Regions from separate parts of the Azospira sp. I09 genome, predicted to be linked through region 2. Evidence: riboswitches for the same ligand, from Rfam matches in the RefSeq annotation. Region 2 holds a riboswitch; each other region holds the start of a gene.
The links. A riboswitch is a leader RNA that binds a small molecule or an ion and turns the genes downstream of it on or off. The one in region 2 is predicted to bind cobalamin.
Positions count from the first base shown of each region.

Region 1: another riboswitch for cobalamin. It lies ahead of AZSP09_RS06665 (ribonucleoside-diphosphate reductase subunit alpha); the one in region 2 lies ahead of bluB (5,6-dimethylbenzimidazole synthase).
Region 3: another riboswitch for cobalamin. It lies ahead of AZSP09_RS06675 (TonB-dependent receptor plug domain-containing protein); the one in region 2 lies ahead of bluB (5,6-dimethylbenzimidazole synthase).

Region 1 covers NZ_AP021844.1:1,430,290-1,434,602, reverse strand. Annotated here, with positions in the region: gene AZSP09_RS06665 (ribonucleoside-diphosphate reductase subunit alpha) at 1-1,867, opposite strand, end outside; cobalamin riboswitch at 1,997-2,247, opposite strand; gene AZSP09_RS06660 (hypothetical protein) at 2,444-2,833, opposite strand; gene ilvB (acetolactate synthase large subunit) at 2,852-4,313, shown strand, end outside.
Region 2 covers NZ_AP021844.1:1,829,963-1,834,275, forward strand. Annotated here, with positions in the region: gene fba (class II fructose-bisphosphate aldolase) at 1-726, opposite strand, end outside; gene bluB (5,6-dimethylbenzimidazole synthase) at 925-1,704, opposite strand; cobalamin riboswitch at 1,750-1,945, opposite strand; gene pyk (pyruvate kinase) at 2,020-3,465, opposite strand; gene AZSP09_RS08505 (hypothetical protein) at 3,557-4,261, opposite strand; gene AZSP09_RS08510 (sugar transferase) at 4,273-4,313, opposite strand, start outside.
Region 3 covers NZ_AP021844.1:1,436,186-1,440,498, forward strand. Annotated here, with positions in the region: gene AZSP09_RS06670 (ribonucleotide-diphosphate reductase subunit beta) at 1-578, shown strand, start outside; cobalamin riboswitch at 730-983, shown strand; gene AZSP09_RS06675 (TonB-dependent receptor plug domain-containing protein) at 1,188-3,467, shown strand; gene AZSP09_RS06680 (MotA/TolQ/ExbB proton channel family protein) at 3,482-4,090, shown strand; gene AZSP09_RS06685 (DUF2149 domain-containing protein) at 4,068-4,313, shown strand, end outside.

The sequences.
Region 1 (4,313 bases), 400 kb from region 2:
CCTGGTCCAGCACCAGCTGGCCGTCCACCAGGATCAGGTGGGCCGGCAGGTTCACCGAGCCCAGGTTGCACACGGCGGTCTCGGAATCGGAGGTGTTGAGGGTGATCTCGGTGCACAGGTTGGAGCTATGCACCACGCCCACGTGCTGCTGGGGCGAGCGCAGGTTGCAGGCATCCTTGAAGGTGATCCAGGGGTGGCCGGTCTCGAACAGCATGGTCAGCATCTTGCGCCACAGCTGCACGGCGGGAATGCGCTTGAACAGACGGATCTCGCCCCGGTCGGCCTTGGCCTCGTAGGCGTTGTAGGCGACTTCGAATTCCTTGCCGAACTTGTCGTGCAGGTCGGGCACGTCGCTGGGGGAGAAGAGGGTCCACTCGCCGCCGTTGATGACCCGCTGCATGAACAGGTCGGGAATCCAGTTGGCGGTGTTCATGTCGTGGGTGCGGCGGCGCTCGTCGCCGGTGTTCTTGCGCAGCTCGAGGAATTCCTCGATGTCCAGATGCCAGGATTCCAGATAGGCGCAGACGGCGCCCTTGCGCTTGCCGCCCTGGTTTACGGCCACGGCCGTGTCATTCACCACCTTGAGGAAGGGGATGACGCCCTGGCTCTTGCCGTTGGTGCCCTTGATGCGGGCCCCCAGGGAGCGCACCGGGGTCCAGTCGTTGCCCAGGCCGCCGGCGTACTTCTGCAGCAGGGCGTTTTCCTTGATGGACTGGTAAATGCCTTCCAGGTCGTCGGAGACGGTGGTGAGGTAGCAGGAGGAGAGCTGGGAATGCCGGGTGCCGCTGTTGAACAGGGTCGGCGTGCTGCTCATGAAGTCGAAGGAGGAGAGCAGGTTGTAGAACTCGATGGCCCGGGCTTCCCGGTCGATCTCGTTGAGGGCCAGGCCCATGGCCACGCGCATGAAGAAGGTCTGGGGCAGCTCGATGCGGCGCTCGTCCACGTGCAGGAAGTAGCGGTCGTAGAGGGTCTGCAGGCCCAGGTAGTCGAACTGCAGGTCCCGCTCGGCCTTGAGGGCGGCGGCCAGGCGTTCCAGGTCATAGTCCTTGAGGCGGGCATCCAGCAGCTCGGCGTCCACGCCGGTGCGGATGAGGCCGGGGAAGGCTTCGGCGTAGCGGGCGGCCATGGCCTCCTGGCTGGCTTCCTCGCCCAGCACTTCGACGCGCACGCTGCTCAGCAGCAGGCGGGCGGCCACCTTGCTGTAGCCCGGTTCCCGCTCGATCAGGGTGCGGGCGGCCAGCACCAGGGACTGGCGCACGGCGGCCAGGGGCACGCCGTCGTAGAGGTTGTGCAGGGCCTGCTCCAGCACCGTTTCGGCAGCCACATCGGCCAGGCCCTGGCAGGCTTCCCGGCATTGCTGCAGCAGGGCGGCCCGGTCCAGGGGGAAGCGGCGGTCGCCGTCCACCACGTGCAGCAGGGGGCCTGCGGCAGCGGGGGCGGCCGCCGCCTGGGCGGCCCGTTCGGCGGCCCGCTTTTCCCGGTACAGCACGTAGGCCCGGGCCACGTCGTGCTCGCCGGAGCGCATCAGGGCCAGCTCCACCTGGTCCTGGATGTCTTCGATATGCACCGTGCCGCCGCCGGGCAGGCGCCGGGTGAGGGCCTGGACCACGATGGCGGTGAGGCGGGAGACCAGATCCCGCAGGCGGGCCGAAGCGGCGCCCTGGCTGCCGTGCACGGCCAGGAAGGCCTTGTTCATGGCGACGGAGATTTTCTCCGCATTGAAGGGCACCACCGAACCGTTGCGGCGGATGACCTCGAAGGACTGGGCCCGGCCGGCCAGATCGGCGGCGTTGGGCAGACTGTCGTCCAGATTGTCGGAGGGCAGGTGGGATGACGCTTGGTGGGTGGCGAAGAGGCCGGTTTGCATCGTGGAACTCCCGTTATCAACGGAACGGGGGCCCAGGGCGGCGGGATTGCCGAGGCGCCGGCGGGGACGCCCATGGCGGCCGACAGCGGACAATCCCGATCCACCGGGGGGCACCCCGCCCCTGGTCAGACTGAAAAATTGGCGACGGCAGGTTTCCTGGCTCACGGGTCCTGGCCCGATGCCCGCCTTCCCGGTGGAACTGCCTCCCAGTGGCACGCGTGGACATCGAACTCGCCGTTTACAGTTGCGGGGGCAGCTCCGGCATGGGCGGAAAGTTCGCTGCGGATTCGCGGGGAATCCGTCTGATCCCGACTTCCTTGATCGCCGCACCGGATTCCCATTTGTCCCAAAATCGGGGAACCGTCGCGGAGGAGACTTTACCCCAGCCCTCAAGCGGAGGGCAAGGGGTTGGACACTACAGGTAGTAGTACGAGAGTAATAGACAACTACATATAGTGTATTTGGCGACAGGGTCTTTTCCACAGCCGGGAGCATTTTGCCCAGAAAACGGGCAGAGTGTTTAATCCCCAGTAATACTGTGGCTTTTCGCCGACTGTCCCGGAACGGCCCACAGACTTATCCACAGAAACTGTGAATTTCCTGTTGCATGCCCCACCGGAATTTCTGCATAATCGTCGGATCGTTTTTGCCGGAGCAGTGGCAAAAAAATTTTTTACCGGCAGATTTTTTTCCGCCTTCAACCGCGAATCCTTTATCAGCCCCATGCACAACTTCGCCGACTTCGACCGCTGCAACACGCTGCCCTCCCGGGCCGGCGCGGGCGCGTCCGTCATTGGCGTAGTAGGCGCTGTAGTACGCGTAGTCGTAGTAGTACGCGCGTGCGCCGCTGGGATGAGCGAAGTCCGGTAAAGAAACCAACCGAATTCCACAAAACCCCCGCCGGCGCGACAGCCCGGCGGGGGTTTTGTTTTTGGGCCCTCCGACCGGCAAGCCAAACCGGATCACGCAAGGAGAAGCCCTGCCATGAATGCCCCAGCCCCCCAAGCCGCCCGCCAGACGGATGCCGCCCCGGCGTCGGAAACCCTTACCGGCGCCCAGATCGTCGTCCGCCTGCTGGAACGCCAGGGCGTCACCACCGTCTCCGGCATTCCCGGCGGCGCCATCCTGCCCTTCTACGACGCCCTCTCGGCCTCGGAAAAAATCCGCCACGTGCTGGCCCGCCATGAGCAGGGCGCCGGCTTCATCGCCCAGGGCATGGCCCGGGCCAGCGGCCAGCCCGCCGTCTGCCTCGCTTCCTCCGGCCCCGGCGCCACCAACCTGCTGACCGCCATCGCCGACGCCAAGCTGGATTCCATTCCCCTGGTGGCCATCACCGGCCAGGTGCCCCGCAGCATGATCGGCACCGACGCCTTCCAGGAGGTGGACACCTACGGCCTCACCATTCCCATCACCAAGCACAACTTCCTGGTGAACTCCGCCGAGGAGTTGCTGGAGGTGATTCCCCGGGCCTTCACCCTGGCCGCCTCCGGCCGCCCCGGCCCGGTGCTGGTGGATATTCCCAAGGACGTCCAGGCCCAGGCCATCGAGGTCAGCCAGTGGCCTGCCCCCGGCGGGCGTCAGGCCCAGCCGGCGCCGGACATGGCGGCCATCGAGAAGGCCGCCGCCATGATCAACGCCGCCGAGCGGCCCATCCTTTATCTGGGCGGCGGCGTCGTCCATTCCGGCGCCGCCGAGGCCGCCGTGGCCCTGGCAGAGAAGGCATCGCTGCCTACCACCATGACCCTCATGGCCCTGGGCGCCATGCCGGTGGACCATCCCCTCTCCATCCACATGCTGGGCATGCACGGCGCCCGTTACACCAACCTGCTGCTGGAAGAGTGCGACCTGCTCATCGCCGTCGGCGCCCGCTTCGACGACCGGGCCACGGGCAAGGTGGCCGCCTTCTGCCCCAAGGCCCAGATCATCCACATCGACATCGACCCCTCCGAACTGGACAAGATCAAGAACGCCCACGTGGGCATCGCTGGCGACGTGGGCGAGGTGCTGGAAAAACTTTCGCCCCTGGTGGAGGCCCACCTGCGCAAGCGCTGGCTCACCCACATGGGCGACCTGCGCTCCCGCTTTCGCCTGCAGCGGCCCAACCTGGAAGACCCCCGCAGCCACTACGGCCTGATCCAGGCCGTGGCCGACTGCCTGGACGATTCCGCCGCCATTGCCACCGACGTGGGCCAGCACCAGATGTGGGTGGCCCAGGCCTACCCCCTGCGTCGGCCGCGCCAGTGGCTAACCTCCGGCGGCCTGGGGACCATGGGCTTCGGCGTTCCCGCCGCCCTCGGTGCCGCCCTGGCCGAGCCCGAGCGCACCGTGGTCTGCTTTACCGGCGACGGCAGCATCCTGATGAACATCCAGGAACTGGCCACCATTGCCGAAGCCGGCGCCAACCTGAAGATCGTGCTCATGAACAACGACGCCCTGGGCCTGGTGT
Region 2 (4,313 bases):
CAGCAGTTCCTGGGGCACGGAGGAGGAGCCGTGCATCACCAGGTGGGTGTTGGGGATGCGGGCGTGGATTTCCTTGATGCGGTCGATGGCCAGGATGTCGCCGGTGGGCTTCTTGGTGAACTTGTAGGCGCCGTGGCTGGTGCCGATGGCGATGGCCAGGGCGTCGCAGTTGGTGCGGGCGACGAAGTCGGCGGCCTGGTCCGGATCGGTGAGCAGGTCTTCCCGGGTCATGTGGCCTTCGGCGCCGTGGCCGTCTTCCTTGTCGGCCTTCATGGTTTCCAGGGAACCGAGCACGCCCAGTTCGGCCTCGACGGAGACGCCGATGGCGTGGGAGAACTTCACCACTTCCTGGGTTACGGCCACGTTGTAGTCGTAGGAGGCGACGCTCTTGCCGTCTTCCTGCAGGGAGCCGTCCATCATCACGGAGGAGAAGCCGGACTTGATGGCGGCCATACAGACGGCGGGGGACTGGCCGTGGTCCTGGTGCATCACCACGGGGATGTGGGGATAGGCTTCCAGGGCGGCGAGGATCTGGTGGCGCAGGAAGGCTTCGCCGGCGTATTTGCGGGCACCGGCGGAGGCCTGCATGATCACCGGGGCGTTCAGCTCATTGGCGGCCTCCATGATGGCCCAGACCTGTTCCATGTTGTTCACGTTGAAGGCGGGCAGACCGTAGCCGTTCTCGGCGGCGTGGTCCAGGAGCTGGCGCATGGATACGATGGGCATGGTGTTCCTCCAATGGGCAATGCGGTTTGTTCTGGCGTGATCGGCGCCCGCTGTCGTGGCGCTCGGGAAAGACCGTGATTTTATCGTGGCTTTGCCCCCCGGGCGAGTACTGCGACCGCCGGGCAGCAAAAGAAAGACAAAGGCCGCAACCAGGGCGCCGGAGACGTCCCAACCACGGCCCTCTTCAGGCAGGCATGCCTAGAAGCGGCGTTTTTCCTGGGCCCTGGCCTGGTGCTCGCTGAGGACCTGGCGCAGCTCCTCCTCCACCGGCTTTTCCCACTGGCCGTCGTACACCAGGTCGGCCAGGGGCAGGCGCTGGCGCCAGCCGGCGCTTTCCAGCTCCGGCTTTTCCTTGAAGTGGCTGACGTAGCCCAGACACAGGTAGGCCACCGGGATGATGCGCGGCGGCAGGCCCAGGATGTCGCGCAGGGCCTGCTGGTGGAAGATGGAGACCCAGCCCACTCCCAGGCCTTCGCTGCGGGCCGCCAGCCACAGGTTCTGCACGGCGCAGACGCTGGAATAGAGGTCCATGGCCTTGATGTGGGTACGGCCGATGACCACCGGGCCGGCCCGGTCCCGGTCGCAGGTGATGAGCAGGTTGAGGGGCGCTTCCCGGATGCCCTCCAGCTTCAGTTCCTTGTAGATGGCCTGGCGCTCGCCTTCGAATTTCTCCGCCGCCTCCTGGTTGGCCTGCTGGAAGGCGGCGTGGATGCGGGCCTTGGTCTCCGCCTCCCGCACCAGGAGGAAACTCCAGGGCTGCATGTAGCCGACGGAAGGGGCGAAGTGGGCGGCGGTGAGGACCCGGGCCAGCACCTCCTGGGGCACCGGGTCGGGCAGGAACTGGCCGCGCACGTCGCGGCGGGAGAAGATGGCGTGGTAGATGGCGTCCCGGGCGGCGTCGGAGAACTCGTGTTCGTTCTGGTAGCCGGCGAGGGAGATGACTTTGTTAACGCTGCAATCGTACTGGTCGGTCTTCATGGAGTCCCCTTCTGAAGATCGGTGGCGGCGCGCCTGGCCGTGCGTGCCGGAAAGGGTCTCCTGGCCGGTCTTCTGACTCGGGATCACTCTGCGCCGGCGCCTTCCCGATCCGCGGATCAGTGGCATCTGCCGGCCCAGTCCCCCTCACAGCGTTGGGCACGTCGCGGAATGGGCGGCCCCAAGGCCTGCCGCACCGCGTTCCCGATTCTCCCTTGCGGGCACCCGGAGACGATTCGCCCCGGCGGACCGGGGCGAAGGGAATTTTAACAGAGGCGGCGGAATCAGGCCCGAGGCCCGAGGCCCGCGAGGGCGCTATCAGGTCCGCAGGGGCGGCATCTGGTGCTCGCCGACGCGGACGATCTTCAGGGTGTTGGTACCCCCCGGGGTGCCGATGGGCTCGCCGATGGTCAGCACGATGAGGTCGCCCTTGGCCACGGCGCCGTTCTGCATCAGCAACTGCTCGGCTTCGTAGAGCAGCACGTCCCGATCCGAATGCTGCTGGCTCATAAGCAGGGGCGTCACTTCCCGGTAGAGGGACATCTTGGTCTGGGCCTCCGCATCCGGCGTCAGGGCATAGACCGGCACGCCGCAGTTGAGGCGGCTCATCCACAGGGCGGTGGAACCGGATTGCGAGAGGGCGGCGATGGCCTTCACCTTGAGGTGGTGGGCGGTCCAGATGGCGGCCATGGCCACGGACTGGTCGATGCGGGTGAACACCCGGTCGAGGAATTCCCGGTCCAGGGTCACTTCGGCGGAGCGCTCGGCCTCGATGCAGACCCGGGCCATGGATTCCACGGTTTCCACCGGATAGCGGCCGCTGGCGGTCTCGGCGGAAAGCATCACCGCGTCGGTGCCGTCCAGCACCGCATTGGCCACGTCGGACACTTCGGCCCGGGTCGGCACCGGCGACTGGATCATGGATTCCATCATCTGGGTGGCGGTGATGGCCAGCTTGTTCTTCTCCCGGGCGTGGCGAATCATCTTCTTCTGCAGGGCCGGCACGGCGGCGTCCCCCACTTCCACGGCCAGGTCGCCCCGGGCCACCATGACGCCGTCGGAGGCGTCCAGGATTTCATCCAGGGCCGCCACGGCCTCGGTGCGCTCGATCTTGGCGATGGTCAGGGCGTGGCTGCCGGCGGCCCGCATCAGCTGGCGCGCCATGTACATGTCGGCGGCGCTCTTGGGGAAGGAGACGGCGATGTAATCGACGCCGATCTGGGCCGCCGTCTTGATGTCGTCCATGTCCTTGGCGGTCAGGGCCGGAGCGGAAAGGCCGCCGCCCTGGCGGTTGATGCCCTTGTTGTTGGACAGCTCGCCGGCGTGGCGCACCACGGTGTGGATTTCGGCGCCGATCACCCGCTCCACGTCGAGCACGATGCGGCCGTCGTCCAGCAGCAGCACGGCACCGGGCTCCACGTCCCGGGGCAGATCCTTGTAGTCCAGGCCGACCCGCTCCTGGTTGCCCAGGGCACAGTTGGCGTCGAGGATGAACTTGTCGCCCTTCTCCAGCTGGATCTTGCCGTTCTCGAATTTGCCGACGCGGATCTTCGGCCCCTGCAGGTCCCCCAGGATGCCCACCGGCCGCCCCACCTTGGCGGAAATCTCGCGCACGGTGCGGGCCCGGGCCATGTGGTCCTCGGCGGTGCCGTGGGAGAAGTTCATGCGCACCACGTCCACACCGGCGCGGATCAGGCGCTCCAGGGTGACGGGATCGGTGGAAGCGGGGCCGAGGGTGGCGACGATCTTGGTATGGCGGGCCATGGCGGGTTCCTGTTGTTGGTCTATCCGGCCATTCTAGCGCAGCCTCCCCGCCGTTGCTGGCCCCCAGGCCATTTCCCAGCGGCGGAGCGCTTCAGTAGTAGGCCTCGATGGCCGCCAGCGATTGGGCGTAGGTGTGGCGGATCTGGGCCGGCTCGTAGCGGTGCTCCCGGCCCACCGGGCAGGCCAGCCGGGCCAGGCAGGTATGGCGACAGGGCGAGGCGGGCAGCCGGCGCCAGGCGACGCAGGCAGCCAGGTCGAAACGGCCGCCGGCCAGGGCGCCGGCCGGGCAGGCCTCGATGCAGACCCGGGGCGCGCAGCTGGCACAGGGCGAGGCTTCCTGCAGGGGCGGCGTCGGCGGGAAGTCGCTGTCCGCCAGCAGGGCCGCCCGGTAGGCATACCAGGAGCCCCACTGCTGCCGCACCCCGACCATGAAGGGCGAGGGATGGTGCCAGCCCGCCAGCTGCCCCAGCTGCTGCAGCCCCACCGGCGCATCGCCGGGATAGAGCAGGTGGAAGTCCCGGCCGGGACAGACGGCGGCAAACCAGCGGCCCACGCTGGCAATGGTGAAGTCGTCGATGGGATGGTCCGAATCCAGCCCGGCGGCCTGCACCGCCTGCCACAGGCGGCGGCCGCCGTGGCCCAGCAGGATCAGCTGGCGCCGGCCGTGGCCCGGGGCGGCCCGCTCCAGGGCGGCGGCAACCTCCTCCGGCAGGGCCGCCACGTCGAAGACGGCCTGCAGGTTGAGGCCGGCCTCATGCAGCAGGCTGGCGTCGAACGGCTGGCGCGGGGAGAGCATCGCCCGCCGCCTCAGTGGGAAACGCCGTCCCGCTGCACCACCTTGAGGAAGG
Region 3 (4,313 bases), 390 kb from region 2:
AGATCGCCCTGGCCAACCGCCGCCTGGAGCGGGTGATGCGTTCCGACTTCGACCTGACGGACCGGGACAACCTGCACGAATTCGCCCTCTCCTACCTCTTCTTCGCCGGCATCTTCGAAGGCTGCTGGTTCTACAACGGCTTCACCCCCATCTTCGCCCTGCAGCGCCGGGGCCTGATGAAGGGCACCGCCGAGCAGCTGCAGTACATCATGCGCGACGAGGTGCTGCACTGCGCCTTCGGCATCCGGGTGGTGCGCCAGCTGCTGCAGGAAGAGAACCTGACCCTGGACCCGGTCCAGGTCAAGGCCCTGTGGGAAGAGGCGGAAGCCGCCGAGTCGGCCTACGCCGGCTACATCCTGCGGGAGCCCATCCTGGGCTACAACGCCGACCTGCACCGGGACCAGTTCCGCTTCATCGCCAACCGCCGCGCCCGCCAGCTGGGCCTGGCCGAGCCCTTCCCCGGCGCCGAGAACGTGCTGCCCTGGCTCGACGAACAGGCCAATATGCGCAAGGAAAAGAACTTCTTCGAAACCCGCGTCACCGAGTACCAGACCGGCGGCGCTCTGGCCTGGGACTGAGCCGGGCGGCAACCAGCGGCGTCGTGCCCTGGACGCTGCCCCGGCCCCTGGCGGGGATGGGGCAGCCCAGGACACAGACTTTTGTCATAGATGGGATTGGGGGTATGATCGCGCTCCTGATCGCCTGCAGTTGCGATCCCGGCTCCCCAGGGAGCCATTAGCAGTCAAAGGTGTCCGGCGGCAGCAGCCGCCGGGTGAAACGGGAACGAAGTAACGGCCATCACGGCCCCAAGCTTCGGCTGCCCCCGCAACGGTAAGCCAGTGCGGATGTTCCACGGCCCTCCTCCCCGGAGCGCCAGCCACTGAGCCAGCCCGTCGCCCCCTCACCGGGGCCGGCGACTGGCTTGGGAAGGCGGAACATCAAGACTGGCGAGCCCGGAGACCGGCCTTTGATTTTTGCGTGCCCGCCGTCCATGAAGGACGGTGCCGGCACGAACCTGCCACCGACCGCGGGGTTGCGGACGGAGCGGAGCATGAATCGAAGCGCCGGCCTTTCCCTCTGAGCCGAGTTTCTGCCGCCTGCCCTCGGGCCGGCGGTCGCGCCTCATCCTTTGTGCCCCCGTTTCCCGAAGCCCGGTCGGTAGCCATCGACTGGAGTCATACAGCAACATGGGGAGCATCAACAACCAACAACCGCGGCGTCTCCTGGCCGCCGCCATCGCCGCCCTCTTTTCCCAGGCCGCCCTGGCCGCCGGAGAGCAGGGCGAGACGGAACTGGGCAGCGTGGTGGTGACCGCCTCGCGTATCGAGCAGACCACCCTGGAGGCCCCGGCTGCCGTCACCGTCGTGACGGCCGACAAGCTGGACGCCTCGGGCGCCGTGCGCATCGGCGACGCCCTCACCGCCAAGGTGCCCAGCTTCTACATGCGCAACGGCCTGGGCACCAGCACCCGCATCAACACCGCCCCCATCGTCTCCTTCCGCGGCCTCTCCGACGGCCGGGTGAAGATGATGGTGGACGGCATGAGTCTCTCCGACGGCAACGCCGGCGGCCTGGCCAGCCTGATGGGCATTCCCATGGGCGAGGTGGAGCAGATCGAGGTGGTGCCCGGCTCCGCCTCGGCTCTCTACGGCAGCGACGCCATGGGCGGCGTGGTCAATGTCATCACCAAGGTGCCCACCAAGCAGGAAACCCGGGTCAAGGTCAGCCGGGGCTTCGGCGACGGCGAGCGCAGTGCGGTGGAAGCCAGCTACCGCAACAAGTGGGACAACGGCCTGGCCGCCACCCTGGGCTTCGGCTACGAGGACATGGCCGGTTTCGCCGGCAGCGACCTGGTGGTGCTGCCGGTGGGCACCACCGGCACCGGCGCCAACGCGGTCCAGGGTGGCCGGGCCACCACCACGGTGGATGGCAAGAAGGCCTATGTGGTGGGGGACCAGGGCGCCATCTCCTCCCACGCCAACAACCTGCATGCCAAGGTCTATTACAGCCTGGATGCCCAGTCCCGCTTCTTCGCCGGCTTCAACCGCAGCGAAAGCAGCATCGGCTTCGAGCGCTTCAACAACTACCTGAGCAAGAACGGCGCTCCCCTCGCCCTGCCCGCCAGCAATGTCTCCATCAACGGCGACAAGCTGGGCAGCATCAAGGAATCGAGCTTCTGGAATTCCAGCAATCCCAACTACCGCCAGGAGACCCGCTACTTCGCCGGCTTCGACGGCAAGCTGGGCAATGGCTACGACCTCAAGGCCAATGTGGGCTACTTCGACCGGGAGGCCTTCTACGTCGGCTCCGGCACCGGCGCCACCTTCGACGGCGGCCCGGGCACCCGCACCAGCACTCCCAACACCACCCTGGACGCCTCGGCCCAGCTGGGTTTTGCCGCGGGCAGCAACCAGTACCTGATCGTCGGTCTCTCCTCCAGCCGCAGCCACCTGCGGCGCAAGGTATACCAGCTCACCAGCTGGCGCGATCCCGACAGCACCACCGGCGCCCTCAACGAACAGTCCGACGGGGAAAGCACCACCAATTCCCTGTTCCTGCAGGACCAGATCTTCGTCGGCGACGACCTCACCCTCTACCTGGGCGGCCGCCACGACCGCTGGAGCAGCCGGGGCAACATGCAGAAATACGTCGGAACGCCCCGAAGCAATCTGGACATCCCGGAGCGCTCCGAATCCGCCTTCTCCCCCAAGGTGGCGGCGGTCTACCGCCTGACGCCGGGCACCAGCGTGCGCAGCTCCCTGGGCAAGGCCTTCCGTGCCCCCTCCAACTACGAGATGTACGCCACTCCCAGCATCAGCAGCCGCCGCCTGCTGGTGGCCGACCCCAACCTGAAGCCGGAAACCTCCACCTCCTGGGACCTGGGCATCGAGACGGCCCTGGCCGGCCAGGGCTCGGCCAAGGCCACCTATTACCGCACCCGGCTGCAGGACATGATCTACCGCAAGCTCAGCCCCTACAGCGGCAGCCTGGCCAATGTGGACTTCTTCGCCACGGCCACCAACGCCGGCCAGGCCGAGGTGGAAGGCGTGGAGCTGGCGGCGGAAATGCCCCTCGCCTCCTGGCTGCGGGCCTCCGCCAGCTACACCTGGACCGACAGCCAGATCACCCGGGACGAGAGCGGCACCGGCCTGCAGGGCAAGCGCCTGCGCTATGTGCCGAAAAACACCGCCTACTTCGCCCTGGACGCCCAGTGGCAGCAATGGCGCGCCTACCTCTCCGCCGCCTACACCGGCGAGCAGTTCAGCAAGGAAGACAACAGCGACGTCATCAAGAACGTCTACGGCGGCGTCAGCAAGTACTGGCTGGCCAACCTTAAGCTGAGCTACCAGTTCGACAGGAATTTCAAGGTCAGCGCCGGCATCAACAACCTCTTCGACAAGACCTACTACGAGTACTACCAGATGCCCGGCCGCAATGCCTTCATCGAGCTGAGCGCCTCGTTCTGACCCTGGGAGCCATCATGGAAATCGTCACCCTCATCGAGCAACTGCTCTACCAAGTCTCCACCGCCCTCTACCTGCCGGTGATCGGCGGCTGCGCCCTGCTGGTGGCCTACGTGCCCCTGCAACTGGGCATCACCCTGTTCGACGCCTGGCAGCGGCGCCGCGGCCATCTGCCGGAGGTGGAAAGCTTCAAGCTGCGCCTGGGCCAGCTGCGGCACCGCCTGAAGGGCTATCCGCGCCGCCTGGAGATCGAAGTGGAACGGCTGCTGCAGGCCGAGGAACTGGAACTGTCGCGGCGCCTGGACCGCATCCGCTTCGTCATCAAGGTGGGGCCGGCCCTGGGCCTCATGGGCACCCTCATCCCCATGGGCATTTCCCTGGCCGCTCTGGCCGAAGGCAACATCCCCAAGATGGCCGGCAGCATGGTCACCGCCTTCACCGCCACCGTGGCCGGCCTGGGCGCCGGGGTCCTCGCCTATCTGCTGGCCCTCTCCCGGGAACGGTGGGTGCGGGCCGATGTGCGGGAAATGGCCCACGCCGCCGAACTGACCCTGGCGGAAAGCGGCCAGGCCCTCCCCCACCACCTGCAGACGGAGGCCGACGATGCGGTTGCTGCAGCGGCGTAGGCGCTTCTCCCTGGACGGCGAGGCCCTGGAAGACCCCATCGCCGGGGTCGCCAACCTCTTCGACGCCAGCATCGTCTTCATCGTCTCCATGATGATCGCCCTGTTCATGGCCTACAACATGATGGACCTGCTGGACCCCAGTTCCGAAGTGACCATGGTGAAGAAGAACGCCAACGGCGAGATGGAGATCATCACCAAGAAGGGCAACGAGATCAAAGCCGCC